2 regions of the Clostridium novyi NT genome follow, and region 1 is predicted to be linked to the other one. Evidence: predicted binding sites of a transcription regulator. Region 1 holds the regulator's gene; the other holds the start of a gene.
The links. Region 1 encodes NrdR, which represses ribonucleotide reductase genes. Its sites were predicted from a motif close to CACNANATNTNGTG; they were not measured.
Positions count from the first base shown of each region.

Region 2: a site for NrdR is predicted at 4,441-4,454, ahead of nrdD (anaerobic ribonucleoside-triphosphate reductase). Genes of this name have one in related genera too.

Region 1 is NC_008593.1:1,444,729-1,460,704, reverse strand. It holds gene NT01CX_RS06865 (penicillin-binding transpeptidase domain-containing protein) at 1-681, shown strand, start outside; gene sigK (RNA polymerase sporulation sigma factor SigK) at 748-1,452, shown strand; gene NT01CX_RS06855 (type IV pilus twitching motility protein PilT) at 1,563-2,618, shown strand; gene ftsA (cell division protein FtsA) at 2,872-4,125, shown strand; gene ftsZ (cell division protein FtsZ) at 4,141-5,325, shown strand; gene spoIIGA (sigma-E processing peptidase SpoIIGA) at 5,480-6,274, shown strand; gene sigE (RNA polymerase sporulation sigma factor SigE) at 6,289-6,996, shown strand; gene sigG (RNA polymerase sporulation sigma factor SigG) at 7,067-7,840, shown strand; gene NT01CX_RS06825 (dicarboxylate/amino acid:cation symporter) at 7,896-9,059, opposite strand; gene NT01CX_RS06820 (ferredoxin hydrogenase) at 9,242-10,981, opposite strand; gene NT01CX_RS06815 (YlmC/YmxH family sporulation protein) at 11,204-11,461, shown strand; gene nrdR (transcriptional regulator NrdR) at 11,525-12,001, shown strand; gene pgeF (peptidoglycan editing factor PgeF) at 12,109-12,828, shown strand; gene NT01CX_RS06800 (DUF512 domain-containing protein) at 12,946-14,286, shown strand; gene der (ribosome biogenesis GTPase Der) at 14,289-15,605, shown strand; gene spoIVA (stage IV sporulation protein A) at 15,852-15,976, shown strand, end outside.
Region 2 is NC_008593.1:182,037-198,012, reverse strand. It holds gene pepV (dipeptidase PepV) at 1-843, opposite strand, end outside; gene NT01CX_RS01050 (tetratricopeptide repeat protein) at 1,013-1,756, shown strand; gene nrdG (anaerobic ribonucleoside-triphosphate reductase activating protein) at 1,798-2,292, opposite strand; gene nrdD (anaerobic ribonucleoside-triphosphate reductase) at 2,313-4,424, opposite strand; gene NT01CX_RS01035 (ferritin family protein) at 4,679-5,194, shown strand; gene NT01CX_RS12185 (hypothetical protein) at 5,392-5,532, shown strand; gene panD (aspartate 1-decarboxylase) at 5,622-5,993, opposite strand; gene panC (pantoate--beta-alanine ligase) at 5,997-6,848, opposite strand; gene panB (3-methyl-2-oxobutanoate hydroxymethyltransferase) at 6,908-7,735, opposite strand; gene NT01CX_RS01015 (Rossmann-like and DUF2520 domain-containing protein) at 7,736-8,581, opposite strand; gene NT01CX_RS01010 (WG repeat-containing protein) at 8,771-9,685, opposite strand; gene NT01CX_RS01005 (hypothetical protein) at 9,895-10,245, shown strand; gene cls (cardiolipin synthase) at 10,278-11,717, shown strand; gene hisE (phosphoribosyl-ATP diphosphatase) at 11,755-12,087, opposite strand; gene hisI (phosphoribosyl-AMP cyclohydrolase) at 12,161-12,484, opposite strand; partial or broken gene hisF (imidazole glycerol phosphate synthase subunit HisF) at 12,506-13,237, opposite strand; gene hisA (1-(5-phosphoribosyl)-5-[(5-phosphoribosylamino)methylideneamino]imidazole-4-carboxamide isomerase) at 13,249-13,965, opposite strand; gene hisB (imidazoleglycerol-phosphate dehydratase HisB) at 13,985-14,575, opposite strand; gene hisC (histidinol-phosphate transaminase) at 14,556-15,626, opposite strand; gene hisD (histidinol dehydrogenase) at 15,626-15,976, opposite strand, start outside.

The DNA of each region.
Region 1 (15,976 bases):
GCGTTTATAAAATCATCTAATAATATATTTGTTCAAATAGGGATGAATGTGGGTATTAAAGATTTTGATATGCTTTGCATGAACCAAGGGCTTTATGATAAAGTTTTAGGCTTTGATCATGAAGAGAAGGGAAACTTAGAAATGAATAAAAATACAACTCCAGATGATAGTGGGGACAGTCTTCAAGCCTATATAGGACAAAAAACTAGGATTACTCCTATTGAGGCAATTAGTATACCTACAACTATAATTAATAATGGAGTTTATGTTAAACCCAAATTGATAGATTCTTATGTTGATAAAGATAACAATGTTATAGAAAAGTGTGATACAGATAAAAAGAAAACAATAACCAGTTTGAATTCTAATATATTAAAAAATCAAATGATAAAAGTTGTAAGAGAAGGAACAGGAAAAAATGCATATATACCCAATATTGAAGTTGGAGGAAAAACAGGAACATCAAATAGAGTAGAAAGTATTAATTTAAAAAATAATTCTAAGGAAGTAAAAGAGTATTGCGATGGATGGTTTACAGGATTTTTTAAAGTAAAAGATAGATATTATTCAATGGTTGTATTTGTTCAAAACATAGGAAAAGACGTGAATGCATCAGGGTCAGCAGTTCCTATTTTCAAAAAAATAGTTACTGAAAATTATAATTATTTAAATAAATTTTAGGTGTACATGCAAATTTTAATATCTAAATCATATTATAGTAATAAGCATTGCTAGGAGGATATTCCTGTGTTCTTAATAAATTATTTACTTAATATGATTGATGGTATGACGTTTTTAACAGCTTATGTTAGTAACGGAACATCATTTCCACAACCTTTAAATGAGAAGGAAGAAAAATATTACTTACAACAATTTAAACAAGGGGACGCTTTAGCTAAAGGAATTTTAATAGAGCGAAATCTTAGACTAGTTGCACATATTGTTAAAAAATATTCTTATCCTAATAAGGATGTTGACGATTTAATTTCAATAGGAACTGTAGGGCTTATAAAGGCTATAGATTCTTTTGATGTTGACAAGGGAACAAGACTTGCAACTTATGCAGCTAGATGTATTGAAAATGAGATACTTATGCTTATTAGAAATAGTAAAAAAATCAAAAGTGAAGTGTATCTTCAAGATCCTATAGGGGTTGATAAAGAAGGAAACGAAATTTCACTTATGGACATTTTAAGTAGTGATGAAGATTCGGTTATTGAAGTAGTTGAAAATAGGATGGAAGTTAGAAAACTTTATGATAAAATTGAAAAATGTTTAACTGAAAGAGAAAAGATAATAATAAAAATGAGATATGGATTAGTTGATGGAAAATCAAAAACACAAAGGGAAATAGCAAGTCTTCTTAATATATCAAGATCATATGTATCTAGAATAGAAAAACGAGCGTTAAAAAAGATATATAAAGAATTTAACACTAGTAAGGATGTATAAAATAAGTAATTTTTATTATAAAAGTCTGATGTTAAATATCGGACTTTAATTTTTTATAATTATACAGTAAAATTATTATTAGGATGAAGAAGTTTAAGGGGGGCATAGTTATGATATTATTAAATGAATTATTAAAGAAAACTGTAGAAGAGAAAGCTTCTGATTTACATTTAACCGTTGGAATTTCTCCGGTTTTAAGGGTTAATGGAGACCTTGTAAGGGTTGGAGAAGAAAAGCTTACGGCTAGTGATACAAAAAAATATGCCAAAGAAATATTAGGTAATAAGTTTGATGAGTATGATAGTGTTGGAGAAATAGATACATCAATATCTCTTCCAAGTGTTGGGAGATTTAGGGTTAATATATATAAACAAAGAGGAAGTCATGCTTTAGCTATAAGAGCCGTTGCATTAAAAATACCAACTATTAGTCAATTAAAGTTACCACCTATAATAAAAGAGCTTAGTAATAAACATAGAGGATTAATTTTAGTTACTGGACCTACAGGAAGTGGAAAAAGTACTACTCTTGCATCAATTATAAATGAAATAAATACAACTAGATCAGCACATGTTATTACACTAGAAGATCCTATAGAATTTTTACATAAACATAATAAGTCTATTATAAATCAGAGAGAAGTTGGAAGTGATACTCCTTCTTATACCCATGCCCTTAGAGCGGCACTTAGAGAGGATCCTGATGTTATACTAGTGGGAGAGATGAGAGATCTTGAGACTATAGCAACAGCTATAACTGCTGCTGAAACAGGTCACTTAGTATTGTCTACATTACATACTATAGGTGCTGCCAAGACAATAGATAGAATAATAGATGTATTTCCTCCACACCAACAACAACAAATAAAAATACAACTTTCCAATGTACTTCAAGGGGTTATTTCTCAACAATTAATACCAAGATATGACGAAAAAGGACAAGTAGCTTCTTTTGAAATAATGGTGTTGAATTCAGCAATACAAAATTTAATTAGGGAAGGAAAAACTCATCAAATACAGTCTTTAATTCAAACAGGAAGTAAGTATGGAATGAAAACTATGGATATGAGTATAGTGGAGTTATATAGAAATAAAATGATTTCTTATGAAAATGCACTTACATATTCTGTTGATAAAAGTATGGTAAAAAGAATGATAGATATGTAAAATTATGTTTAAAAATGGAAGTTTAATGTTATACAAAAAATGTAGTATAAAAATAAAAATTATGATAAAATATTATTTAGGATAATAATAAATTTGGAAACTAATTGAAGAATATCAAATTTATTTATGATTTTATAAAACGATTTTAGACATATATAAATATATTAAAAAATTAGCTTATAATAAAGGAAAAAAATTGTTTATGTTGAATATATAGATTAAAGAGGCTTCTATAAGGGAGGGAAATCCAGAGATGCACGAATATATAGTAGGACTTGATATAGGATCATCAAATGTATATGGTGCTGTTGGTAAAGTTGTTAGTAATGGAGAAATCCGTATAGTTGGAATTACTTCTGTAAGATGTAAAGGATTGAAAAAATCTGTAGTAGTAGACATAGATAGTACCTCTCAATCTATAAAGGAGTGTATTGCTAATCTAGAGAGAATGGTAGATATAAAAATCTCAGAGGTCTATGTAACATTACCTGCAGGAGTAAATGAATTAATATGGAATAAAGGAATAGTAGCTGTAGCATCAGATGATAAAGATATAACAGAAAATGATGTTATGAGAGTTATTGAAGCTGCTAAAATAGTATCTATTCCTTCAGATAAAGAAATTATTGGCGTTGTACCACAACAATACATAGTAGATGGATATGATAATATAATTGAACCTATAGGAATGAGTGGTATAAGATTAGAGGTTGATGCTCAAGTTGTTACAGCTCAAAGTACTGTTATAAATAACCTGAGAAAAAGTATAAACAAAGCAGGAGTTGGAATTTTAGGTGAAGTTCTCCAACAACAAGCCATTTCTCACGCTGTTTCTAAAAAAGAAGAAACAGAAATGGGAATAGCATTTGTTGATGTGGGTGCACAAACTACTGATATTTCTATTTATAAAAAGGGAAATCTTTGTTATACTAAAATGGTACCTCTAGGAGGAGATAACATAACAAATGATATAGCTATTTGCTTAAAATTACCATTTTACGAAGCAGAAAAAATTAAGGTTAAATATGGTGATTTAAGTTATAATAATAACGAGAATAATATTAAAATTAATATTAATGCGGGATATGATAATTCTAAAGAAATAGATAAAGAATTTTTAAATAAAATAATAGAAGCTAGATCAGAAGAAATATTGTATTATGTTAGAGAAGAATTACAACAAAGTAAATACTATGATGATATATCAAGCATAGTTATTGTCGGAGGTGGATTAGCACTATTCAAAAATATAAACAATTTTGCTGAAGATATTTTACATAAGTCTACTAGAATTGGTTCTCCAATGTATACAGGAGCCACAAGTCCGATATATGCTACGGTTGTTGGAGTTATCAAGGATGTAATAAGCACGCTGAAAATAGACAAAAATATTGAAAAAGTTGAAAGTAACATTAGTAATAGTTTAAGAAAAGAAAATAATATAAAGAAAAAAAGTGGAGAAAATTTTGTATCAAAAATAAGAGAATTTTTTACTGAGTTTTTTTAGCAAGGAGGTAATATTGTGCTAGATTTTGATGTTGATGTTCAACAATTTGCTCAAATTAAGGTAATAGGATGCGGTGGCGGAGGTAACAACGCTGTTAATAGAATGATAATTGAAGGTCTTAAAAACGTGGAGTTTATAGGAATAAATACGGACAAGCAAGCTCTTGCTGTTTCTCAGGCTTCACAAAAGATTCAAATAGGAGACAAGCTTACTAAAGGGTTAGGTGCAGGTGCTAATCCTGAAATAGGAAGAAAAGCTGCAGAAGAAAGTAAGGATGAAATTTCACAAGCCATAAAGGGAGCTGATATGGTATTTATCACTGCTGGAATGGGTGGTGGAACTGGAACAGGTGCTGCACCTGTTGTAGCTGAAATCGCAAAATCAATGGGAATATTAACTGTAGGTGTTGTAACTAAACCTTTCCCATTTGAAGGAAGAAAAAGAATGCTTCATGCGGAAAAAGGTATTAAAGACTTAAAACAAACAGTTGATACTTTAGTTACTATTCCAAATGAAAGATTATTATCTATGGTTGACAAAAAGACTTCTTTAGTAGAAGCTTTTAAATTTGCAGATGATGTTTTAAAACAAGGTGTACAAGGTATATCAGATTTGATAACAATACCTGGACTTGTTAACCTAGACTTTGCCGATGTAAGAACAATTATGTTAGATAAAGGTCTTGCTCATATGGGTGTTGGTAAAGGAACAGGAGATACAAGAGCACAAGAAGCTGCAAAACAAGCAATTTCAAGTCCATTATTAGAAACATCTATTATGGGTGCTACTGGAGTACTATTAAATGTAACTGGTGGCGGAGATTTAGGATTACTTGAAATAAACGAGGCAGCAGAAATAGTTCAAGAAGCTGCTGATCCAGATGCAAATATTATATTTGGTGCTGTAATTGATGAAAATTTAAAAGATGAAATAAGAATTACTGTTATAGCTACAGGATTTGAAGAAAAAGCTGCAGCAGAACAAGAAGAAAAAACAATAATTTCAACACCAAAACAAGAAGAAACTTATTCTCATAACTATAATAATGGATATAGGGAAAGAGAGAGAGAAAGAGAACAAGTTCCTGTTTATGAAGAAACAGCAGCTACTCGTGAAAGAGAAAGAGAGCGAGAAAGAGACAGAGAATTTGATCAAAATGATTTAGAAGTTCCAGCATTTTTGAGAAGATATAATAGATAGTTATAAAATACTTACTGAATATTTCAGTAGGTATTTTTTTTATGCAAAAAACAATATGTAAAATAATGTAAAAACAAAAACAGAAATCTTTTTTATGAAATGACAAAATTTTGAAATAAGTAGTTATATAATATGTGTTAGGAGGGGGAAGGAAGTGATATTATATTTAGATGTATTTATAATTGAAAACTTCATAGTGAATTTATTTTTACTTTATATTACAACTCAAACACTTAGAATTAAGGAAAATATAATATATATAATCTTAGCATCAATTTTAGGCACAACTTATGCATTCATTATGGTTTATACTAAATTTTTGTATTTTTTTAATATACCATTAAAGATTATTGTTGCTATTTTTATGACACTAATAGTGTTTAGAAAAAAAGATTTAACTTTAATAATTAAATCAACTTTAATTTTCATATTTTATTCTATGCTATTGGCGGGTATATGTATTTTTTTAGAAATAAATATTAAGCATAGTATTTATAATAAATTAGGTATATTTTCTTATAAATATTTAATTTTAGCAATTATGATTATTTATATAGTCATACATAGACTTATTAATTATATAAGGGATAGAAATGAGTGTAATAGTTTTATATATGAAGTTGACATAGTTATGGATGATTACATTCAAAATGTAAAGGCTTTTTTAGATACTGGTAATGAACTTAGAGAGCCTGCTACAAATTTGCCAGTTATGATAGTAGAAAAGGAATGTTTAAGAGACTTAAAGATGAATGAAAATGAAAAGTTTATTATACCATATAGGGTTGTAAGTGGGTTTACGGGTGAACTTTATGGATTTAAACCTAAATATATTAATATTCATAAAAAAGATAAAATTGAAAAGAGAGAAGTTATTATTGCACTTTGTAATAATGGATTAAGTGAATTAAATGAGTATAATGCTTTGCTATCTAGAGGAATTATTTAAGGAGGGGTAAATCTTTGTTAAATTTAGAAGTGCTTTTAAACAAGATATTATCAAACTTTAAGTTTTTTATTAAAAGGGTCTATTTTATTGGGGGAAATGATGCGCTTCCACCTCCATTATCTAAAGAAGAAGAAGAAAATTTGGTTAATAAAATTAGAGCTGGGGATGATAGTGTTAGAACTATTTTAATTGAAAGAAACCTTAGACTTGTAGTTTATATAGCTAGAAAGTTTGAAAATTCAGGTATCCTTGTGGAGGATTTAATATCAGTTGGAACCATTGGACTTATTAAAGCTGTAAATACATTTGATCCAGAGAAAAAGATTAAACTTGCAACTTATGCATCAAGATGTATTGAAAATGAAATACTTATGTATCTTAGAAGAAACAATAAAGTTAAAGCAGAAATATCGTTTTATGAACCATTAAATACTGATTGGGATGGTAATAAATTGTTGCTATCAGATATTTTAGGAACAGAAAATGATATGGTTTATAACTTAATTGAAGATGAAGTTGATAAACAACTTTTATTTATTGCTATGAGAAAATTAAGTGATAGAGAAAAAGAAATAATAAAATTAAGATTTGGTCTTACTGGAAAAGGAGAAAAGACTCAAAAGCAAGTTGCAGACTTGCTTGGCATTTCTCAGTCATATATTTCAAGGCTTGAAAAAAGAATTATAAAAAGATTAAAAAAAGAAATTAGTAAAATGGTGTGATTGTCCTTAGTATAAAAAAATGTTCCTGAGGAAATACTTTTAATGCGACTACTTTGAAGGAGCTGATTACATTATGATAAATAAAGTGGAGATATGTGGGGTAAATACTTCAAAATTGCCTGTATTAAAAGAAAAGGAAATGAAGGAACTATTATTAAAGATGAAGGATGGTGACAACCTTTCAAGAGAAAAATTTGTAAGAGGAAATTTAAGACTAGTATTAAGTGTAATTCAGAGATTTAATAATAGAGGAGAAAATGTAGATGATTTATTTCAAGTAGGATGTATTGGACTTATTAAAGCAATTGATAATTTTGATTTAAGTCAAAATGTAAAATTTTCAACTTATGCTGTGCCTATGATAATAGGAGAGATTAGAAGATATTTAAGAGACAATAATTCTATTAGAGTAAGTAGATCATTAAGAGATATAGCTTATAAAGCACTACAAGTTAGAGATAAGATTATAAAGAAGGAAAATAAAGATCCTAATGTTTCGCGAATAGCAAAAGAATTAGATTTACCAAGGGAAGAAGTTGTATTTGCATTAGATGCAATTCAAGATCCAGTATCATTATTTGAACCTATATATCATGATGGTGGAGATGCCCTTTATGTTATGGATCAGATAAGTGACAGTAAAAATGTTGACGAGAGCTGGATAGAAAACATATCTATTAAAGAAGCTATGAAGCGATTAAATGAAAGAGAAAAGATGATACTTAATATGAGATTTTTCCAAGGACGTACTCAAATGGAAGTGGCAGATGAAATAGGAATTTCACAAGCACAAGTATCAAGGCTTGAAAAAACAGCATTAAAACATATGAGAAAGTATGTATAACAATTAAATAAAAAACTCCTAAATCAAAATGAATTTAGGAGTTTTTTATTGTAATCTATAAGTTTTTCTTATTAGCAATTCCCGTAACCATCAGTGCTATGGCACCATCACCGGTTACATTACAAGCGGTACCAAAGCTATCTTGAAGCGCAAATATTGTTAGGATAAGAGCAGTTCCAGAATCCGTAAATCCTAGTATACTTATTATAAGTCCTAAGGATGCCATAACTGTGCCACCAGGTACACCAGGTGCTCCTATTGCAAATATTCCAAGTAGTAGTATGAAAAGTATCATTGTAGAAACACTTGGAAGTGAACCATACAATATTTTTGACACTGTCATTACAAAGAATACTTCTGTTAAAACAGAACCACAAAGGTGTATATTTGCACATAGTGGAATAACAAAATCTACTATATCCTGTCTAAGAGAAGATGATTTTCTAGCACATTTTAATGCTACTGGTAGTGTTGCAGCACTAGACATAGTTCCTACAGCAGTTAAATAGGCAGAACCATAATTTTTAATAACAGTTAAAGGATTTTTCTTAGAAATAGCACCACCAATAGAGTATAAAAGAGCTAACCATATAAAGTGAGCAATAAGAACTATTACAATTACTTTTAAAAATACAGGAGCCTGTTTTGTAATAGAACCTTCGTAACTTAATGAAGCAAATGTAGTAGCTATAAATAATGGTAGAATAGGGATTATAACTCTATTTACTATGCTCAATATAATATCTTGAAATTGTTCTAATAGTTTTTCAATTAAATCTGATTTTGTCCATGCAGTTGCAAGTCCTAAAAGTAAGGATAAGGCAAGAGCACTCATAACTGTCATAACAGGAGGAATATCTAATTTAAATAAAAGCTTAGGAAGCTCTTTAAGATCTTCAGTTTGTGAAGCTATAGAAAGTTTAGGTATAAGTTTATAACCTAAAAATGAAGAGAAAAATGCAGCTCCTACAGAAGATAAATAAGCTATGAAAATAGTTATTCCTAAAAGTTTACTTGCATTATTCTTTAATTTTGCAATAGAGGGAGTAATAAATCCTAGTATAATTAATGGGACTGCAAAAAATATAATTTGCCCTAATACATATTTTATAGTTATAATAACTCCCATTACATTCTCAGGGGATTTTAGTCCTATAAGAATACCTAAAAATACCCCTAGTACAAGTTTGAATATAAGATTGTTAAAAAGTTTTTTCATAGTAATCTCTCCTAAATAAAATTCTCCTTACCATATTATTATATAAAAAATAAAAACTTCAGCCTCAATACAGGGAGAAGTTTTTTATTTTTATAATAAAGGAGTATAAAATACTTCATTGTATATGATAATTTAATATATTTATTTGTGTCAATAAAAAGTTTTAAACAATTTATGATTTTTTATTTATAAGAAAAGTGAAATATTTTATGTGCAAAATCATTGCCTGGTTTTCCTATAAAATTATCGTACATTTTAATTATTGCAGTATTTTCATGAGACTTTCTTTTTGGTAGATTAAGGTCTTGGTTGTAAAGTACAGATGAACGTAGTTTTTTGTAATCCACAAGTTCTCTAGTAGTAGAATTTACATGAGGATGTCCACCTCCATTAATGCATCCTCCTTCACAAGACATTACCTCTATAAAATGATATTGTTTTTTTCTCATCATGTCAGAGTTTATAAATTTAAATACATTGGAGGAACCATTTATTACTGCTAAGTTATATTCTTTGTTGTTTATAGTTACTGTAGTTTCCTTGATTCCTTTAAAACCACGAACTTCTTTGTAGTCTATGTTATCTAGCGATTTATTTTCTAAAAGTTCTTTTGCTGTTCTAAGAGCAGCTTCCATAACTCCACCTGTAGCCCCGAATATAGCTCCAGCTCCAGAGTATTCTCCCATGGCTGGATCTTGAACTCCATTCTCTAAATTTGGAAAATCTATTTTTTTATCTTTTATTATTTTAATAAGTTCTCTTGCTGTTAATACAGCATCTATACTATCAACACCATTTACAGCCATTTCATCCCTTTGTGCCTCAAATTTTTTTGCAGTGCAAGGCATTATGGTTACAGTAAATACATCTTTAGGATCTAGATTCATAAGATGTGGATAGTAGGTTTTACTAGCTGCACCAAAAATCTGTTGAGGGGATTTTGTTGATGATAAATTAGGTAACAATTCTTTAAAATAATTTTCGGCTTGTCTTACCCATGCAGAACAACAAGAGGTAAACATAGGATAGGGACCATTATTTTTTATTCTCTCAACTAACTCCTCAGCCTCTTCAACTATTGTTAAGTCAGCTCCAAAATTCAAATCAAATATCTTATCAAATCCTAATTTTCTTAAAGCAGTATATAATTTATAAGTTACGTCAGTACCATAGCTCATATTAAAAGCTTCTCCAATTGAAGCTCTAACAGAAGGAGCAATTGCAACTATAACGTGTTTTTTAGGATTGTTAATTGCATCTAAAACTCTATCTATATGTGGAGTTTCAGAAAGTGCAGCCACTGGACATATATTTACACATTGACCACATAGTAAACAGTTAGTTTCATCTAAAGATTTGTCATCTGTAGTTTTTACTTTAAAAGAACCATTTATCATTTTTAAAAGGATAGCTTGTGTATTTGTTTTGTTTTTGCAAGTAACAGCACATCGTCCGCATTTAATACATTTATGTCTATCTATAATAATAGATTTACTTCTAGTATCAACATAGTTTTCTTCTTCATAATTATTCATGTTATAAATAGTTTTTGGACCAACTTTATATTTTTTTACTATATTTAAAAGTTCACAATCAAATTTCCTAGAACATTTAAAGCATTTAAATTCATGTTCGCTTAAAATTTCTGAAATTCTATTTTTTATAGAAGAATTTACAGTTTCAGAACATGTACTAATTTTCATGCCGTTTTTGGGGCGAGTGCAACAAGCCCTTTTGATTTCCGTTTTATTATCAAATGTAATTTCTACTTGACATAGATTGCATTTTCCTATATTTAATGGATCTTTAATATAACATAAAGTAGGAATAAATATATTATGCTGTTTTGCTATATCTAATATTGTTAAATTATCTTTTGTTTCTATCTCGTTATTGTCTATAGTTATTGTAATTTTACTCATGGTGATCTCTCCTGTTTAAGCACAAAGTTATATTTAAGTATAAAGTTCATTTTAAAATACTATTAGTTAATAATAATTACTATTTAAGTATAGATATTCACAATGTTAAAGTCAAGGGTTACCTTATGACTTGTTAAAATTTAAATTATTAAACTTACAATGTCTATAAATCTTAATGCAAACATATAATTAGATAAAAACATTTGGAGGAGGAAAAGAAAGATGGACTTTTATTCTATAAATAATCTAAAGATTATGGAAGTTATAGATGTTAATACAGGGTGTAAACTAGGATATATAAAAGACCTAGTTGTTGATTGTGATGATTGTAAGATAATATCATTAATAATACCAAAAGAAAAGGATTCTTTTTTTGGGAAAGATGAAAACATAGAAATAAAATGGGAAGATATAGTGAAGATAGGTGTAGATGTTATATTGGTAAGTATATCTGAAAATGATATTTTAGATAATAAATAGTAGTAATATATATTAAAAAATAGTATAATGTAAATTGAAATATTATATAAAGGGCGTGATTGCTTGAAATGTCCATATTGTGGTTTTGAGGAAAGTAAGGTTGTAGATTCTAGATCAACAGAAGACCATAAAGCCATTAGGAGGAGAAGGGAATGCTTAAAATGTAATAGACGATATACCACCTATGAAAAAATTGAGGATATACCTGTCTTAGTTATAAAAAGAGATTCTAATAGGGAATATTTTGATAAAACAAAAATAATAAATGGATTGGTGAAAGCTTGTCAAAAGAGACCAATTTCACGAGTTCAAATAGATTCTATAGCAGATGAAATAGAAAAGAAAATGAATAATGATATGTTAACTGAAGTTAAATCAGAATACATAGGTGAGCTTATAATGGAAAAGTTAAAGGAAATTGATGAGGTTTCATATGTGAGATTTGCATCTGTATATAGACAATTTAAAGATATAAATACCTTTATAGAGGAAATTACTAATCTTATGTCAGATAAACATATAGGTAAAATAAAAAAATAACTACAAAATGTGTTCTTTATAAAAGAAGTAAAACTGTGTACTATTAATAATTTTGTACACAGTTTTTTGATTTGAAAAGTTAATATATATTTTGAGGATGTGATAAAATGGAAAAATTTAAATTAGTTAAAGTTGATGATTTTAATTTTTTAAGTTTTGATGATGATAAAGTAGGAATTTATTTTTCTACAGCGGATGAAAATTTAGATTTTAATAAAAATACAGAAGAGGGACTTTTGAATTTACAAAATCTAAAAGAATGGTTTAATGTAAAAGAGGTAGGATATTTAAACCAAACACATAGCGATAAAATCTTTGATTATGATGGTATAAATCACGATGGAGATGCCATAATTACAAATAAAAAACAAGTTCTTATAGGGGTATTTACGGCAGATTGTGTTCCTGTCATTATATATGATAGAAAAAAAATTGTTGTGGCAGCTGTACACAGTGGATGGAAAGGTACTATAAATTGTATAGTAGCTAAAACTATAGATAGGTTAATTAAAGATTATAATAGTGAAATAAAAGATATTAAGGTTTATATAGGACCTCACAACATGAAGTGTTGTTATGAAGTAAGTGAAGAACTTATAGAAACTTTTAAAAATAAGGACATATATAAAGATACATATATAAATGATGGAAGAAATCTAAGTCTTAAGCAATGTATAATAAAGCAGTTAAATGATAAGGGAATTTGTGATGATCAAATTAATAAATTAAATATGTGCACATACTGTTCAAAAGAATATAGTTTTCACTCTTATAGAAAGTCTAAAGAAAAAAGTGGTAGAATATTTTCCTTTATATTTATTAAGTAGTTTTAGGAGAAATAAACTTCCTCATAAACCACAAAGAACTCAAAGCTTGACGTAATAATTAAATTAATGATAATATGATTTAATGAACTGATAAAAGAGGAGTCTTTGGAGGGAAAAATGCAAAACGAAATTTCAAAAGTACTAGCTGATAGTATTGCCGAAGAAGTAGAAATAGAAGTTGGCGATAAATTATTAAGCATCAATGGTACTAAAGTTAAAGATATAATTGATTATAAGTATTTAATAGTAGATGATTACGTTGTTATAGAAATAGAAAAAAGTTACGGAGAAATTTGGGAAATAGAAATAGAAAAAGATTTTGGGGAAGATATAGGATTAGAATTTAGAGATCCTATGCTAGATAGACCTAAAAACTGTCATAATAAATGTATATTTTGCTTTATAGATCAGCTTCCAAAAGGTATGAGAGATACATTGTATTTTAAAGATGATGATTCTAGATTATCTTTTCTGCAAGGTAACTTTATTACCATGACAAATATGACTGAAGATGATATAGACAGAATTATAAGATATAGAATAAGTCCAATAAATATTTCAGTTCACACAACTAATCCTGAACTTAGATGTAAAATGATGAATAATAGATTTGCAGGAACTATATACGATAGACTTAAAAGAATTACTGATGCTAAAATAGATGTAAATTGTCAAATCGTTTTATGTCCAGGTTATAATGATAAAGAAGAGCTAAAAAGAACAATATTAGATTTATATAAATTGTATCCTTACATAAATAATTTAGCCGTTGTTCCAATTGGAGTGACTAAATTTAGAAAACAAAATGGTTTAGTGGAATTAGAACTATTTAATGAAAAAACTGCCTCAGAAGAAATTGATAGAGTTGCAAAACTTCAAGATAAGTTTATAAAAGAAGTTGGAGAACCTTTTGTAAGATTATCTGATGAGTTTTATGTAATAGCAAAAAGAGATGTTCCAGAAAATGAATTTTATAATGGATTCCAACAACTAGAAGATGGAGTTGGAATGATAAGAAACTTTAGAGAAAACATACAAGATTCATTACATAATGTAGATAAAAGTATAAATTGTAGTTTCACAATGGTTACAGGAACTTCTGCATACGAAGAAATAAAAAATGCTGCTGATAAAATTATGCAGCAAAATTCTAACATAAAAATTGAGGTAAAAAAAATAATAAATAACTTCTTCGGAGAAACTATAACAGTAGCTGGACTATTAACAGGTCAAGATATTATAGAACAATTATCTCAAGGTGAAATTGGCAAGTACATAATAATGTCAGATAATATGTTCAAAAAAGGATATGAATTAGGGGATTATACAGAACTAATCATGTTAGATGATATAAAAATCTGTGATATAGAAGAAAGATTAAACAGAAAAGTTATAGTTTGCGACTACACAGGAGAGGATTTAATACAATTAATAAACAAATATGGGCAGGAGGAATAAAAATGGGTAAACCAATAGTTGCAATAGTAGGAAGACCTAATGTTGGAAAATCTACTTTATTTAATAAATTAGCAGGAAAGAGAATAGCCATAGTAGATGATATGCCAGGTGTTACAAGAGATAGAATATACGCTGAAGCAGAATGGTTAAACAATAACTTTACAATAATAGATACTGGTGGAATTGAACCAGAAAATGACGATATAATTGTAGCTCAAATGAGAAGACAGGCTCAATTAGCTATAGAAATGGCAGATGTTGTACTATTTATAGTTGATGGTAAGCAAGGATTAACAGATGCGGATAGAGAAGTTGCTCATATGCTAAGAAAAGCAAGTAAGTCAATAGTTTTAGCTGTAAATAAAATAGATAGAAGACAATTAGATGATAATATATATGAGTTTTATAATTTAGGACTTGGGGATCCTATGCCAATTTCAGCATCACAAGGATTAGGACTTGGAGATCTTTTAGATGAAGTTATAGAAAAGTTCCCAGAAGGTAATGTTGAAGAAGAGGAAGACGAATATATAAGAATTGCCATGATAGGAAGACCTAATGTTGGAAAATCATCATTGATTAACAAAATATTAGGAGAAGAAAAACACATAGTAAGTAATATACCAGGAACTACAAGAGATGCTGTAGATAGCTATGTAGAAACAGAAGAAGGAAAATTTGTTTTAATAGATACAGCAGGACTTAGAAGAAAGAGCAAAATAAAAGAACAAGTTGAAAGATATAGTGCAGTTAGAACACTAGCTTCTATAGAAAATGCAGATGTTTGTATACTTATGATAGACGCAACAGAAGACATTGCAGAACAAGATGAAAGAATAATAGGATATGCACATGAAATTAACAAAGCAATCCTAGTTATTGTAAATAAATGGGATTTAATTGAAAAAGATGATAAGACTATGAAAAACTTCAAAGACAAGTTAAGAACAAAATTATCATTCTTACCTTACGCATCATTCTTATTTATTTCTGCAAAGACAGGTCAAAGGGTTCACAAAGTATTAGGAATGGCAAAAGAATGTTATGGCAACTACTGTAAGCGTATAAAAACAGGAATATTAAATGATATTATAAATAAAGCTGTTCTTATGAAAGAACCTCCAGTAATGGGAACAAGAAGATTAAAAATTTACTATGTAACTCAAATAGGAACTAAACCACCTACATTTGTTTTCTTTGTAAATGATCCTGAACTTTTACACTTCTCTTATAGAAGATACTTAGAAAATAAACTAAGAGAAAGTTTTGATTTTAGTGGAACTGGAATCAAGCTAGAGTTTAGAGAAAGAAAAGAATAATAAATTTTAAAACAATATGCAAATTTATATGATGATAGATGAGTCAACTTAATTTATTTTAAGTTGGCTTTTTATTTTTTGTAATATTTTAAAGGATTAATTAATATATTTATTATTAAAATTAAGACAGATTTATAAAATAATTTATTTTATAAAAATTTAATGAAGATTATTAAAGATTTTATAATATTTATACTTATTTTAAATATATATATTATATAAAAGGAAGTATTGGGAGGGGTAAAGTTGGAAGATTTTAACATATACAAAGATATTGCAGATAGAACTCAAGGGGACATATATGTAGGGGTAGTTGGACCTGTTAGAACCGGAAAATCTACATTTATAAAAAGATTTATGGAACTTATGGT
Region 2 (15,976 bases), 1.3 Mb from region 1:
TATAAACATGAATAATTGCATTATGGCGTTTTTACCTAGTTGTGGAAGGCTTCCATGTGCTGCAACACCCTTTGATTTAACAACTACCATATCATCCTTTGGTTCTACTGATATATCAAATCCTGTTTTATCAACAAACTCTTTTGCTGCACTTATAACTAAATTAGCATCATTAATTAAAATTCCAGCTTCACAGTAGTCAGGAACCATATTTGCCTTTTGACCACCCTTTATATAAGCTATAGAACTATTTTTACTGTCTAATTCTTTTACTAAATCAAATATTGTAAGTCCCTTTTCTCCATTTATAATTGGATATTCAGCATCAGGAGTAAATCCAGCAATAGGTGCTTTTTCACTTTCGAAATAACGATCTATTTCTCCTTCTGAACCACTTTCTTCGTTAGTTCCAAAAATAATTCTTATTTTTTTAGAAGGTTTAATTCCAGCATCTTTAATAGCCTTAAGACCATATACACAAGCAATCATAGGTCCTTTATCATCCATAGTACCACGACCAAATATTTTGCCATCATGTACTTCTGCTGCATAAGGTGGATAAATCCAGCCATCCCCTTCTGGAACTACATCAACATGACCTAAAACTCCTATGTAATCTTCTCCCTCACCGTATTCTGCATAACCTATGTAATTATCTAAGTTAACTGTTTTAAACCCTAGCTTATCACATAAATTTAAGCAATATTCAAGAGCTTTTGCTGGTCCTTCTCCAAAAGGCTTATTTTCCTTTGGTTCTTCTTTAACACTTTTTATTAATATTAACTCTTGAGTAGACTTTACAATGCTTTCTTTCATGTTATCTACTAAATTATTTATCTTCATAGACACTTCCCCTTTCTTTAGTAAATATCTTTGTAAAATTATATCATAATAATAATATTTGCATATACATATATATTATAACAAAATAGTAACTCTAAAGGTTTATAATTTGCTTCCACTGGTAATAATGTTAAAAGAAGTAGTATTACAAAAGATTGGAGGAAGGTATATGGAAAAAGATCTTTTATCATATGATGTATTAGAACGTAAGATTATAAGTTACATATCTACAGGTCGCGACTTTTTTAAAAATAACAACATACATAAAGCATTTTCTATGTTTGATAAAGCCTTAGAACTTAACAATGATTACGCTGAAATATATTTGGCAAAAGGAGAGGCTTACATTGAGATGTGCGATATAAGTTCAGCTGAAAAGTGTATAAAAAAATATATACGAATAAGCAACGATACCTTTAAAGGATATTTAAATATGATAGAAATCTATATAATGTCTGATGACTTTGATAAAGCACTTGTATTTTGTGATAAACTCATATCTCAAAATAAAGCAAACTATATGGTTTATTACAAAAAAGCTTATGTGCTTGTTCAATTAGGTAAAGTCTTTGATGCTTTAAAATGCTATGATAAATGCATAGCTTTAAACGAGAATTTTTATGAAGCCTATTGTAATAAAGGAGAACTTTTAATAGGTCTTTGTATGCATGATGAGGCTTTAAGCACATACTCTAAAGCAATAACTATAGATAATGACAATTGTGAAGCTTATATAGGTAAAGCCCTTGTTTATTTAGATATGGGTGATTATAAATCTGCTTTTCCACTAGCTAAAAAAGCTTACAAATTAGAACCTGATAACAATTGGTGTAAATGCTACTATACAATAATTAAAGACACTATAAATAGACAATCAAAATCCCAAGGTAACATATTATTTCCTTTTGAGTGATTTAAAAATACCACAGACTTATAATAAACCTGTGGTATTTTTTATATATTCTTTTCAATTATTTTATTATTTTTAAGACTACTTTTTACATCTATAATTCTTTGATTGCTAGAGCCAGTATATTTTTTAGCTCCTTCTTTAAGTCTTTTATCAAACTTTCCATCTATAAGTACATCAACAGATTTTAATAATTTTAATTTATCCTTATCTTTTAAAATTTGTTCAAAAGTATATCCTGTGTAACACCAAATATCAAGATTTTCTTCTTTTAGTTTATTAGCAAGAACAGTAAGTTCTCTGCATTGTTCAAATGGTTCCCCTCCAGAAAAAGTTACCCCTTTAATTAATGGCATATTGGATTTTATTCTATTTAAAATATCTTCAACTTCAATATCGTCGCCATAATTTGCATTTTGCATCTCTTTATTTTGGCACTCATCACAATTATGATTACAGCCTGATAAGAATAATGCGCTTCTTATCCCTTTGCCATTTACCATAGTATTGTCTAAGAACCCTGCTACACGAAGATTCATCTTTTAATCACTCCAAATTATTAATAAGTATTTATATGTCTATCTCCATTGTGTGAAAGTCTATCTCTACGTTCAGCTACTTTTCCAGCACCAAATCTTTCATCTAAAGAAAGATATCCTGTTACCCTTGATATTCCTTGTATGTTTGTGCTTCCACATTTAGGACAGTTACTTTCAAATACTTCTATCTTTTCACCACAATCTCTACAATATCTCATATGGAAGTTGATACCTATATAACTTATATTAGTTTGTTTGTACGCATAATCTATTATAGATTTTACATCTTCTGCTTCTGGATAGCCATCCATTTCAATGTAAGTTATATGTCCACCGTTACATATTTTATGGAATGGTGCTTCTAAATCTATTTTATCTTTAATTGATATCTTGTATCCAACTGGGATATGATAACTATTTGTATAGTAATCCTTATCTGTAACTCCCTTTATTTCTCCAAATACATTCTTATCGTGAACAATGAATTTTCCTGAAAGTCCTTCAGCTGGAGTTGCATAACAAGACCAATTTAATTTATCTATTTCTTTATATTTATCACAGAACTCTCTTATGTAAGATACTATTTTAATTCCTAAATCATGAGTTTCTTTATCTTCTCCATGATGTTTTCCAACTAGAGCTATTAAAGTTTCTGCAAGTCCTATAAATCCAATTCCCCAAGTTCCTTGTTTTAAAATTGGTTCTATAGTATCTTCTGGTCCTAAGTTTTCAGAACCTCTCATTAATTTTTCTCCTGCTACAAATGGTAAATCCTTAACCTTTAGATTCTTAAGAACACTGTATCTGTGAAGTAAAGATTCTCTTGCTAAATTTAATCTGCTATCTAATAATGAGAAAAACTTAGTTACATCTCCCTTTGCAAGTATTCCAAGTCTAGGTAAGTTTATTGTAGTAGGCGCTATGTTTCCACGGGCTGCTGGCCCTGGTTCTCCGTTTACATTTGACATTATATAAGTTCTACAACCCATTGTTGCAGCAACTACTCCTTTGTCATAGTATTCCTTATTAAAGTCCGCATCTAAATTCATAAACATAGGATTCATTCTTTTACTAGCAACTCTACACGCAAGTTTGTAAAGATCATAATATGGGTCTTGTGGTTCTCTATTTACACCTTTTTTAACTCTAAAAATTATATTAGGGAAAATAGGTTGTTCTCCTTTTCCAAGTCCTTTTTCATACTCTTCTAAAAAGATTCTATCAATCATAGCCGCATCTTTGTTATCTGGTAATCCAAGGTTTATAGAACTAAAAGGTACTTGGCTTCCTGCTCTTGAATGCATGGTATTTAAATTATAAACAATACCTTGCATTGACTGATGAACTACTTTTTCTAGTTTCTTTTCTACAATCTCATCTAAGTTATCTATATCACCTAGATATTCTTTGTATTCCTTTTTAATTTCTTGTCTTGACATATCTACAAAAGGAGCCATGTCATTATCAAAGTTAGTGTGAGATTGTCCTCCGAACATATCATTTTGAGTGCTTTGAAGTAATATACAAGATAACTCCGCTGCTGATTCTAATCTCTTTGCTGGAAGAATTGTTCCGTATCCTGTGTTAAATCCTCTACGCAATATCTTTCCAGTCTCTATATTTAAACAATTTATTGTTAGATTATATGAATCTAAATCATGATAGTATAAATCTCCGTTTTCATGAAGCTTTGCTAAATGCTTTGGCATCATTCCAAGATTGTGCCACTTATTAGATTCACTAGCTATTCTAAGAAGTTTTGAACTAAAGTTATTTCCTACATTTGCATTATCTCTATCTGTTTCTACACCGATTTTTTGGATAACAGTCATTAAATGTGATTTCTTTTCTCTTATCTTAGTTCTTTCTCTTCTGTAATTAGAATATGTTTTCCATATTGTTTCATATCCATTTTGTTGAAGAACACATTCCACAATATTTTGTATTTCTTCTACCGAAATTTCTTTACAATTTATAATTTCAATTTGCTCTATAACCTTTTGTGTAAGCTCTATAATCTCGCTTTCTTTCAAGGCAAAAGCTATCTCATCCGCCGATCCCTTTATAGCATTCTTTATATTTATTGAATCGAAGGGAACCCTTCTCCCATCCCTCTTAACCACATATAGCATATTATTTTCCTCCAACCACAACATATTGTACTTTGCCTATTATACTCTACAAAGATTTTTATGGCAATTCTATAATAAACTATATTAAATTAATACCATGAATTTAGTTTTCTTTTCTTCCTTTTATTCCGTTTTTTAAACTCTTAGTAATATTGACATTAATTAAAATTTATTTATATATTAAATTTATATTCCCAAAATATGGTTTTATTGAATAGTATAATAATATATAAAATTTAGGAGGTCTTTATTTTATGAGTTATACTACCAATAAACAACCTCAAGGTTATCCATACTTTGTAACAAGTAAATTAAGGGAAGATATGATTGGCGAACTAGTAGCAATAAATGACTATTCTTTTATTATTTCAAATTCCAATATAAAAGAAATAAATGATGTTTTATATCACATTAGACAAGAGGAACATAATCATTATGGAATGCTTTTAGAACTTCTTAGAAAATATGATCCTATGGAAATGGATGCTTATTTAAGAGTAATTGCACACACCACCTTAACACCAGTAAAGGAATACTTAACTGTAAATAGTGGAATAACAGATAAATTATTATTAAATTATCTAAGGGAAGGTGCTAAAGGTGAACTAGAAGCCATAATATTATATGAACAACATTTGGCTGAAATACCTTACTCAGATATAAGAGAAACTTTGCAAAAAATTGTATATGAAGAAAAAGAACACCTTGAAGAACTTACTCTAGTATTAATTAACTATGATAAGGACAAATATGGTTCTATTAAAAAATAATATAATTCATAGTATAACATTGTTAGGATATAGTGCATATTATATATTATAATTTAATAATATTTATAGTTAGCACAAAAAATATTATCCTATTCTCTTGATATTTTTACCATATTATAGTTGAAACTTCCAGTGGTAAATAATATAATATAGTTAATATTCAGTATTTTCTAAAAATAACAAGGAGGAATGCATATATGAAAAAAGCTGATGAAATAAACACACAAAATGAAACTAATAACTCAACTACCAATCCTAGTAAGGAGCTAAATGAAAAGAAACCTTTCTTAATTACTAAAGATGTTATAGACGATTGTCTATCAACTTCTATCGATTAATGTCATTATGAGTACTATAAGAAAATTAAAGCAAAAGCAGAAACCTTTTGTAATTAGTTTCTGCTTTTACTAAAATATTTTCTGTGTTTTTAATTTCTTTCATAATTCGATATCTTATTTATTGTATTATCTTCATTTGCAAATACTACAATAGGTTTGTAATCTTTCGCTTCTTGTTCATCCATTGAACAATAACACATAATAATTACCTTATCTCCTACTTGTACACATCTTGCTGCTGCTCCATTCAAGCAAATAACTTTACTATTTTCCTCACCTGGAATAACATACGTTTCAAATCTAGCCCCATTATCTATATCTACAATCTGAACTTTTTCATATTCTAATATGTTTGCCGCCTTCATAAGTGCCTTATCTATAGTTATACTTCCTACATAACTTAATTCTGCTTGTGTTACAGTTACTCTATGAATTTTTGATTTTAACATATTTAATTCCATTGTCTATTCCCCCAACTTAAAAATAAAATTATCTATTAATCTTGTTTTTCCGATAAAAACTGCAATAGCAACTAATACATCTCTTTCTATATTTTCAACTGGTTCTAATGTTATACTGTCTACAACTTCAATATAATCAATTTTACCAAGATGTGATTTCTTTATTTCATTTTCTATTGTTTCCTTTATTTTTGAAGTTTTTCTAATACCCCCATATAATAATTCTTTTCCTTTTCTAAGTCCCCTGCTTAAAACTAAAGCCTCTACTCTTTCTTCCTTAGATAAATATTTGTTTCTAGAACTTTTAGCAAGTCCATCACTTTCTCTAACTATTGGGCAACCTACAATTTCCACATTAAAATTTAAATCTCTAACCATTCTTTTTATAACAGCTAATTGTTGAGCGTCCTTTTGTCCAAAATAAGCTCTTGTTGCTTGGGATATGTTAAATAACTTACTTACAACAGTGCAAACCCCTCTAAAATGTCCTTCTCTCTTTGCACCACATAATCCATCAGTTAAATTCTCTACATTTACATAGGTACAAGCATCATGAAAATACATTTCTTTAGGATCTGGATTAAATACTATACTTACCCCTGCCTTATTACATAAATCAACATCATTTTCTATACTTCTAGGGTACTTATCAAAATCTTCATTAGGTCCAAATTGAGTTGGGTTTACAAATACACTTACTATAACTTTGTCATTTTCCTTTACCGCTCTATCTATAAGACTTTTATGTCCTTCATGGAGACAGCCCATAGTTGGAACAAGGCCTATAGTTAATCCTTCTTTTTTCCACTCATCAACATATTTTTTAACTTCATTTATTTTATTTAATTTCAACATATATAAACACACAAAACTGCATTAACAGCCTGTATTTCCCCCCTTTATATTTAAAACCACTAGTATAATTTATCTAAAACACTTTCATCTATTTTGAAGCAATGTTCTTTTGATGGAAAAGTTCCCTCTTGTACTTCCTTTATATAAGCCTTAAAACCGTCCTTCATAAGTTCACCTACATCTGCAAACTTCTTTACAAACTTAGGACTCATATCTGAAAACATACCTAACATATCTTGATAAACTAAAATCTGTCCATCGCAACCAGCTCCTGCACCTATTCCAATTGTAGGTATTGAAACCGCCTTAGTTATAAGTTCCGCAAGTTTTGCAGGTACACATTCTAGTACAATTGCAAAAGCCCCTGCTTCTTCTATCTTTTTTGCATCTTCTATTAATTTTTGAGCTTTTTCCTCATCTTTACCTTGTACCTTAAATCCACCAAATACATTTATTGATTGTGGAGTAAGTCCTATATGAGCCATTACAGGAATTTGAGCATTTACTATAGCTTTAATTTGCTCGATTACAGTTGCTCCCCCCTCTAACTTTACAGCTGTAGCTCCACCTTCTTTTATAAGTCTTCCTGCATTAACTACTGCATCATAAACTGAAGATTGATACGACATAAAAGGCATGTCTCCAACAACTAAAGTATTCTTTACACCCCTTGAAACCGCTCTAGTATGATGTATCATATCTTCCATAGTTACACTTAAAGTATCTTCATATCCAAGACAAACCATTCCTAATGAATCCCCTACTAATATTCCGTTTATACCTGATTCATCAATTAGCTTTGCTGTAGAATAGTCGTAAGCTGTAAGCATTGTAAGCTTTTCTCCATTATTTTTGGCCTTTTGAAATGTTGTTACAGTGTTTTTCATTTATATTCCCCCCAAATATTCTTCTAATTCCCCATAATTAACTTCTGAATTTTTAATTTTAGAAAGTTTTAATAGATTTGAAGATAAACATTTATACATTTCTTTATCTTCACTTGGAATAACCTCTATATGTTTTTTTATTGTTCCTATGTCCCCTCTTTCTACTGGTCCAGTTATAGCCCTTAAAACTCCATTTTCCTTTAGGTTTTTTATATTAGACTCTATAAGTGGGAAAAATGCATTAATTGCATCCTCATTTGATATTCCACACTTATTTAAATACTCACATCCTAAATTAATAATAGATAACACTAAATTAGACACAGTGACATTTGCTAAATGATATAGCTTTTTGTTTTGTGGCTTCATCAAAAGAACCTTATTTCCTAAAGAAACTAAAACTGAATACAAGTAATTGAGATACTTGGTATCACCTTCTATAGAAAAATAAGCAGTATTTAATTTTTTATAATCATTGAATTTATCACAAAATGGGAACATTGGATGAATAGAATATCCAAAGGCACCTGAATTGTCTATATTTGAAAAGATTTCTGAAGATAATGAACCACTGGTGTGGCATATGATTTTGTCCTTAATATTTAAGTTGCACATTTTATTCCATATATCATGTATTACATCATCAGGAGTAGTAATAAATATTGTATCACTATTTTCTATAAGATCATTTAATTTTTCATAACAATTAGAATCAGTAAATTTAGAAGCCTCATATGCAGACCTATAGGTTCTGCTATAATACCCCGAAACACTTATTCCTTTTTCAAAAAAATATTTGCCAAGAGAGAATCCAACTCTCCCTGCTCCAATAAAACCGATTTTCAATAGGCATCACCTCTTTATTTAAATTTAAGACGTGATACAAAAGTCTCATTCCTGACGATATGAGCAACGATTAAAAATATTATCTTTTAATATAACAATTAGGTGTAGCTCTCCATAGATACTACCCATCTTTTTGATTTTATCATATTTTTTTCCAATGTTAAACAAAAAAATAAGAAAAACCTCAAATTACTTTTGAGGTTTCCATACATATTCTCCATTTTTATCTATATATCCTATTTTTCCTTTAACTTCAACAAGTGCTAATCCATCTATAAATTCATATGCATCAGTAAACTTAGGTTCTATGACCATTTTATTTTGCATATCAATATATCCCCATTTTTCACCCACTTCAACAGCAATAAGACCTTCACTTATTACATCAACGTTATCGTACTTCGCTTCTATTACTACATTTTCATCTTTATCTATATATCCATATTTATCATCACTGCATACTACAACATATCCATTGTTAAAGTCATCAGCTTCTTCATATTTAGGCTCTATTACTATATCACCACTTTTATTTATAAACCCAAATCCCCTTTTAACCTCAACTGCAGCTAATCCTTCTTTAAAATCTCCTGCTGATAAATATTTAGGAGGTAATACAACTTCTCCATTTTTATCTATATATCCAAACTTTTTATTTATATCTACAGCTGCAATTCCCTCACTAAAGCTGTGTGCATAATCATATTTAGGTTCTATTACAACTTTTCCTTCTCTATTTATATATCCTTGTTTTCCACCAATCTGTACTAAAGCTAATCCTTCACTAAAGTTATAAGCATCAATAAAGCTAAATGGAATAACTTCTTCTCCATTTTTATTTATGTATCCCCACTTATATCCCATTTGTACAGCAGCTAAATCTTCACTAAATTCATTAGCACTTTTAAATTTAAAATCTATAACAGTTTCACCTTTTTTGTTTATATATCCAAGCTTTCCGTCAATACCTGCAATAGCTAAATCATTTGAAAATTCTTCTGCATAATCGTATTTAGGTTCTATTACTATATCTCCCATTTTATTTATGTAACCATATTTCTTATCTACAAGCACTGGATATAATGTTTCTTTATTATTTTCCATTTTAATTCCTCCTAATTTATAGTAACTACAAATCCATTCTTCATATTTTGCCCTTCTTCAATTGCAAAATTCTTATATCATATACATATTTAATGTATTTATTTCTTCACTAATGTTTTAACACATTTTTATTTGTAAATGTGTTAAAATAATATCTATCTAAAAATTTTTAATGTTAATATTCATTATAGGAAAGGATGTTGTATTATATGGTAACTATATCAATATCAGATAAAGCATATATCGAACTTAAACAAATGCTAGATGCCCATAAAGAATATTCTTGTGTACGTTTATCTTATATAAAGGGTTGTTGTAAATCCTGTAGAGTAGATATATTTTTAGATGACCTAACTCTCAAAGAGGACTATATAACAAAATCCATAAAAGATATAAAATTTATATATAATAAAGATTTTAATGTTAATATTAATAGTGTAGGTATTATATATAAAAATTCTTCATTTATGATTAAAGTTATTCCAAATAAAAGTTGCTCTAATTGTAATTCTAAATCATCATCAAATAAATGCAATGGTTGCAATAACTGTAATCATTAATACTCTATTATTATATATGGAGGTTTAAAAATATGCACTACTTATTTACCACATATAAGATTCTAACATATTTGAACCTTATATTTGCACTTTTAATTATATTCTTTGAAAGAAAAAATCCTTCTGCCACCTGGGCTTGGTTAATGGTGCTAATTTTAATACCCGGTGTGGGATTTATTTTATATCTTCTTTTAGGACAAAACTTAAGTAGAAACAAAATGTTTAAATTAAAAACAACAGAAGACAGATTTCATAAAAAACTGCTTTCACAAGGAAGACAACTCACAAATGACACCATGGAATTTAAAGATAAAAATATGATTAATTATAAAGATATGGTTTATATGCATCTTAAAAATAGTCAATCAGTATTTACTCAAGATAACAATGTAAAAATATATACAGATGGCTACAATAAATTTAATGATTTATTATCCTCCATTAAAAACGCTAAACATCACATTCATATGGTATACTACATAATAAAAAATGATTCACTAGGCAATTATATAATGGACGCATTAACAGAAAAAGCAGCACAAGGAGTTGAAGTTAGATTATTATACGATGGAATGGGTTGTCTTAGGCTTTCTGATCGTTTCTTTAATAATTTAAAAGCTGCTGGTGGCAAAGTTTCTTGTTTTTTCCCTTCATTATTGCCATTTGTAAATATTCGTATTAACTATAGAAACCACCGAAAAATTGCTGTAATTGATGGTAAAGAAGCTTATGTTGGTGGATTTAATATTGGAGATGAATACTTAGGTAAAAATAAAAAGTTCGGCTATTGGCGTGATACTCAAAAGGTAACTGGTAGTGCTGTTGATTCTCTTCAACAAAGATTTTTACTAGATTGGCGTTATGCATCTAATGAAAAAATAACCTTTGATAAAAAGTATTTTCCAACGAAACGTACAACTGGAGAAATAGGAATGCAAATAGTTTCTAGTGGACCTGATTCTGAATGGGAACAAATAAAAAATGGGTATCTTAAAATGATTCAATCTGCAAAAAAAAATATTTATATACAAACACCTTACTTCATACCAGATGAAAGTATATTTGAAGCTTTAAAAATAGCTTCTCTCTCAGGAGTAGATGTTAAAATTATGATTCCAAGTAAACCTGATCACATGTTTGTATATTGGGCATCTTTTTCTTATCTTGGCGAATTGCTTAAAAGTGGTGCTCAAGGATATTGTTATAAGAAAGGTTTTATCCATAGCAAAACATTAGTTGTAGATGGTAAAGTTTGTTCTATAGGTACTGCAAATATGGATGTTCGAAGTTTTAAATTGAATTTTGAAGTTAACGCTTTTATATATGATAGTAATGTTTCAGCTGAATGTGAAGAAATATTTAAAAATGATATGAAAGAATCTATTAAGTTAACTCAATACACATACGAAAATAGATCTATAATCATAAAATTTAAAGAGTCTATCTCTAGACTACTTTCTCCAGTATTATAAAAAAACAGCATTTTAATAATCAATGCTGTTTTTTTATTTATATATTTTCAATTTTTCTTCTTTCTGGTTTTTTATTTCCTACTTTTTTTCTTCTTTTATTTAATTCATTTTTTATATCTTCTAATTTAACTTCCTTTTCTACCATAAGTACAACCATATGATATATAACATCACAAACTTCTGCTATCAGATCATCTTTATTTGTATTTTTTGCAGCTACAATAACTTCTGTAGTTTCTTCTCCTACTTTTTTTAAAATCTTATCTATTCCCTTTTCAAATAGATAATTTGTATAAGAATTTTCTTTTCCATTTTCTTTTCTATCTAATATTACATTATATAATTCTTCTATAACATCTATATTATCCAATTATACTCACTCCTATGCTTAATCTATAGTATGTTTAACTATAATTTTTTATAGTATATTAAACTATAATATATTAAATCCTACCATCTATATTTCTATAAAAACAACTTCTATGCCCCTTATGACAGGCATTTCCTATTTGCTCTACTTTAATCAAAAGAGTATCATTGTCACAATCCATACTAATTAATTTTACATATTGAGTATTTCCTGATGTTGCTCCTTTGTTCCAAAGCTCATTTCTACTTCTACTCCAGAACCATGTAATTCCTGTTTCTATTGTTTTATTAAAGGATTCTTTATTCATATATCCAAGCATTAAAACCTGTCCATTTTTAAAATCTTGAATAATTGCAGGGACTAATCCACTTCCCTTTTTAAAATCTATTTTATTTATTAATTCTTTTTTTCTAAAATCTATATAATCCTTAACTTCTTTAATAGTCACTTCTCTAAAATGAAACATTGAGGCTGCCAAAGCACCACTTACTGTTGTTTTTTCAAAAATATCACCAAAGTCTTGAAGTTTTCCACAACCACCTGATGCAATTACAGGAATATCCACAGTTTTACAAACCCCATCTGTTAACTCTATATCATATCCTTCTTTTGTGCCATCTGCATCTTTACTGGTTAAAAGAATTTCTCCAGCTCCTAATTCTTCTGCTTTTTTTGCCCACTTAAAAACATCCAATCTAGTATCAATTTCTCCACCGCTTATAACTACGCTCCAACCATTATCATCTTTATTTCTTTTTCCGTCTATAGCTACCACAAGAGCTTCTTTTCCAAATTCATCTGATATTTTTTTTATTAAATTTGGAGTTCTTACAGCAGCTGAGTTTATAGATATTTTATTTGCCCCAGCTTCTATTACCTTTTTAGCATCTTCAACTGTCCTTATCCCTCCACCAACAGTAATTGGTATGGATACATTTTTCGCAACTTTTTTAATTACATCAATCATAGTTTCTCTTTCTTCAGAAGTTGCAGAAATATCTAATAAAACAATCTCATCTGCTCCTTCTTTTTCATAGAATTCGGCTATTTTAGCTGGATCACCAACATCTTTTAAGTTAGTAAATTTAACTCCCTTTACAACTCTCCCCTTATTAACATCAAGACAAGGTATTATTCTTTTATTTTTCATACTTTTGCCCCCTACTTTTCACTTAACTTTATTGCTTCCTTTAAATCTATATTATTTGAATATATAGCTTTCCCAACAATTGCCCCATAAATATTAAACTCTTTAAGTTTTTTAATGTCATTTACATCTTTAATTCCTCCGGATGCCGTTATATTGCAATTAATGTTTTCTTTTAGTTTTAATAATGCATCAAAATTTGGTCCATTTAGCGTTCCGTCTCTACTTATATCTGTAAATATAATATTTTTAACTCCTATACTCTCCATTTTCTTAGCAAAATCAATATAATTAACATTACTTAAATTTAGCCAACCTTCTACTGCAACATACCCATTTTTAGCATCTATACCTACAGCAACTTTGTCATCGTATCTTTTTATAGCTTCCCTAACTAATTTTTCATTATTTAATGCGGCTGTTCCAAGTATAATCCTACTAACTCCTATATCAATTAAATAATCTATAGTCTCTATATCTCTAATGCCTCCACCAAACTCTATAGGAATATCCACCTTTTTTATGAGTTCACAAACTATATCCAAATTTATACCTTTTCCCTTTAATGCCCCATCTAAATCTACAATGTGAATATATTCTGCCCCACACTCTTTAAACATAAGTGCTGTGTCCACTGCACTTTCTGCAACTATTTCTGTTTTATTAAAATCTCCCTTATACAATCTAACGCATTTTCCCATTCTCAGATCTATTGCCGGTAAAATTATCATTAATTAAGCCCCCTTTTATCTATATAATCCCCTTCGTTGACATCACCCCTTTTATTTTTTCATCTATTAATACAGCCTCTTTAATTGCACGTCCTAATGCCTTAAAAATAGCTTCTATCATATGATGATTGTTTTTACCATATAATATTTTAGTGTGTAATGTTATCTCTGAATTAAATGCAAAAGCTCTTAAAAATTCTTCCACAAGTTCAGTGTCCATATCCCCTACTTTATCCACAGTAAATTCACAATTATAAACTAAAAAAGCTCTACCACTTATATCTATGGAAACAAAGGCTAGTGATTCATCCATAGGCAAAAAACAAGTTCCGTATCTTTTTATTTTTTCCTTATTTCCTAAAGCTTCTTTAAGTGCTTTTCCAAGTACTATTCCTATATCTTCTACAGTATGGTGAGCATCTACTTCTAAATCTCCAATAGCTTTTATGTCTAAATCTAAAAAACCATGCTTTGTCATAAGATTTAACATATGATTTAAAAATCCTATACCTGTATCTATATTAGATTTTCCTTCTCCATCTAGATTTAAAGACAAGGAAATTTCACTTTCAGAAGTTTTTCTAAACTTATTACATTTCCTTGTAGTCATAGTTATCCCCCTTAATACAATTAATAACTTCTATATTTTGCTCTCTACTTCCAACGGTTATTCTTATAAAATTTTTTAAATTCTCATCAGTAAAACTTCTTACTTTTATTCCAATTTTAATTAGGCTCTCGTTTATCTCATTTGCATTTTCATTATAAATTAATACAAAATTTGATTTAGTTTCATAAACCTTTAATCCATCTATCTTTTTTAGCTCTTTTAATAAATAATTTCTCTCATATAAAACTTTATCTATAGATTCTCTAATAAAATCTTTATCTTTTAATATAATCTCACCAATAACTTGGCTTACTGAATTAACATTAAAAGGCGGCTTTACTTTTTTTATTTCTCTTAAAAGGGTATCATTTGTTATTAAAAATCCTAATCTTAAAGCAGCACTTCCTATAGCTTTGGATGCTGTTCTTAAAACTATTAGATTATCATATTTCTTAATATAATCCAATATAGAATCTCCATAAAACTCCATATATGCTTCATCAACTACTACTATGCAATTTACATTCTCAATTATTTTTATGATGTCATATTTAGGTATTACCCCTCCTGTTGGATTATTGGGATTTGAAAAAATAAACATTTTAGGTTTTTCTTCATTTATATACTCTATAATCTTATTCACATTTAATTTAAAATCTTCATCTAAATCAAACACTGAAACCTTTCCTCCACGGACTTTTGTATAAACTTCATACATAGAAAAGTCTGGATTAAGAGTTACTATTTTTTCATTCTTATCTAAAAAAGCATTTGTAAGTATTTGTATAAGTTCATCTGAACCATTTCCAACCATTATATTTTTTTCATCTATACCAATATAATCTCCATAAGCTTTTTTAAGCTTTGTTGCATCTGGATCTGGATAATTGTTAAATTCCAATTCAATTAAACTTCTTATTATTTTGTTCTTAATTTCCTTTGAAAGTCCTATAAAACTTTCATTAGCATCTAGTTTAATTTTATATTTCTCTCCTTTTGCATCATAAGGTCTAAAATCTTTAATATCTTTCCTAAATAGTTCTTGAATCATTATTTAAACCTCACTTCAATTGAATTAGCGTGAGCTGTTAACCCTTCTGTTTTAGCAATTGTAACTATATCATCTTTAACCTTTTTTAATGCATTTTCTGAGTAATATAAATAACTTGACTTTTTTATATAATCATCTACTGATAGTGGAGAGAAAAATTTAGCACTTCCATTTGTAGGTAATACGTGGTTTGGTCCAGCCATGTAATCTCCTAAAGGTTCAGGCGCAAACTTTCCTAAAAATATTGATCCTGCATTTTTAATTTCTCCAAGCATAGAAAATGGTTCTTTAACTAATACTTCTAAATGCTCTGGTGCTACAACATTTGCCATATCAATAGCTTCTTTTAA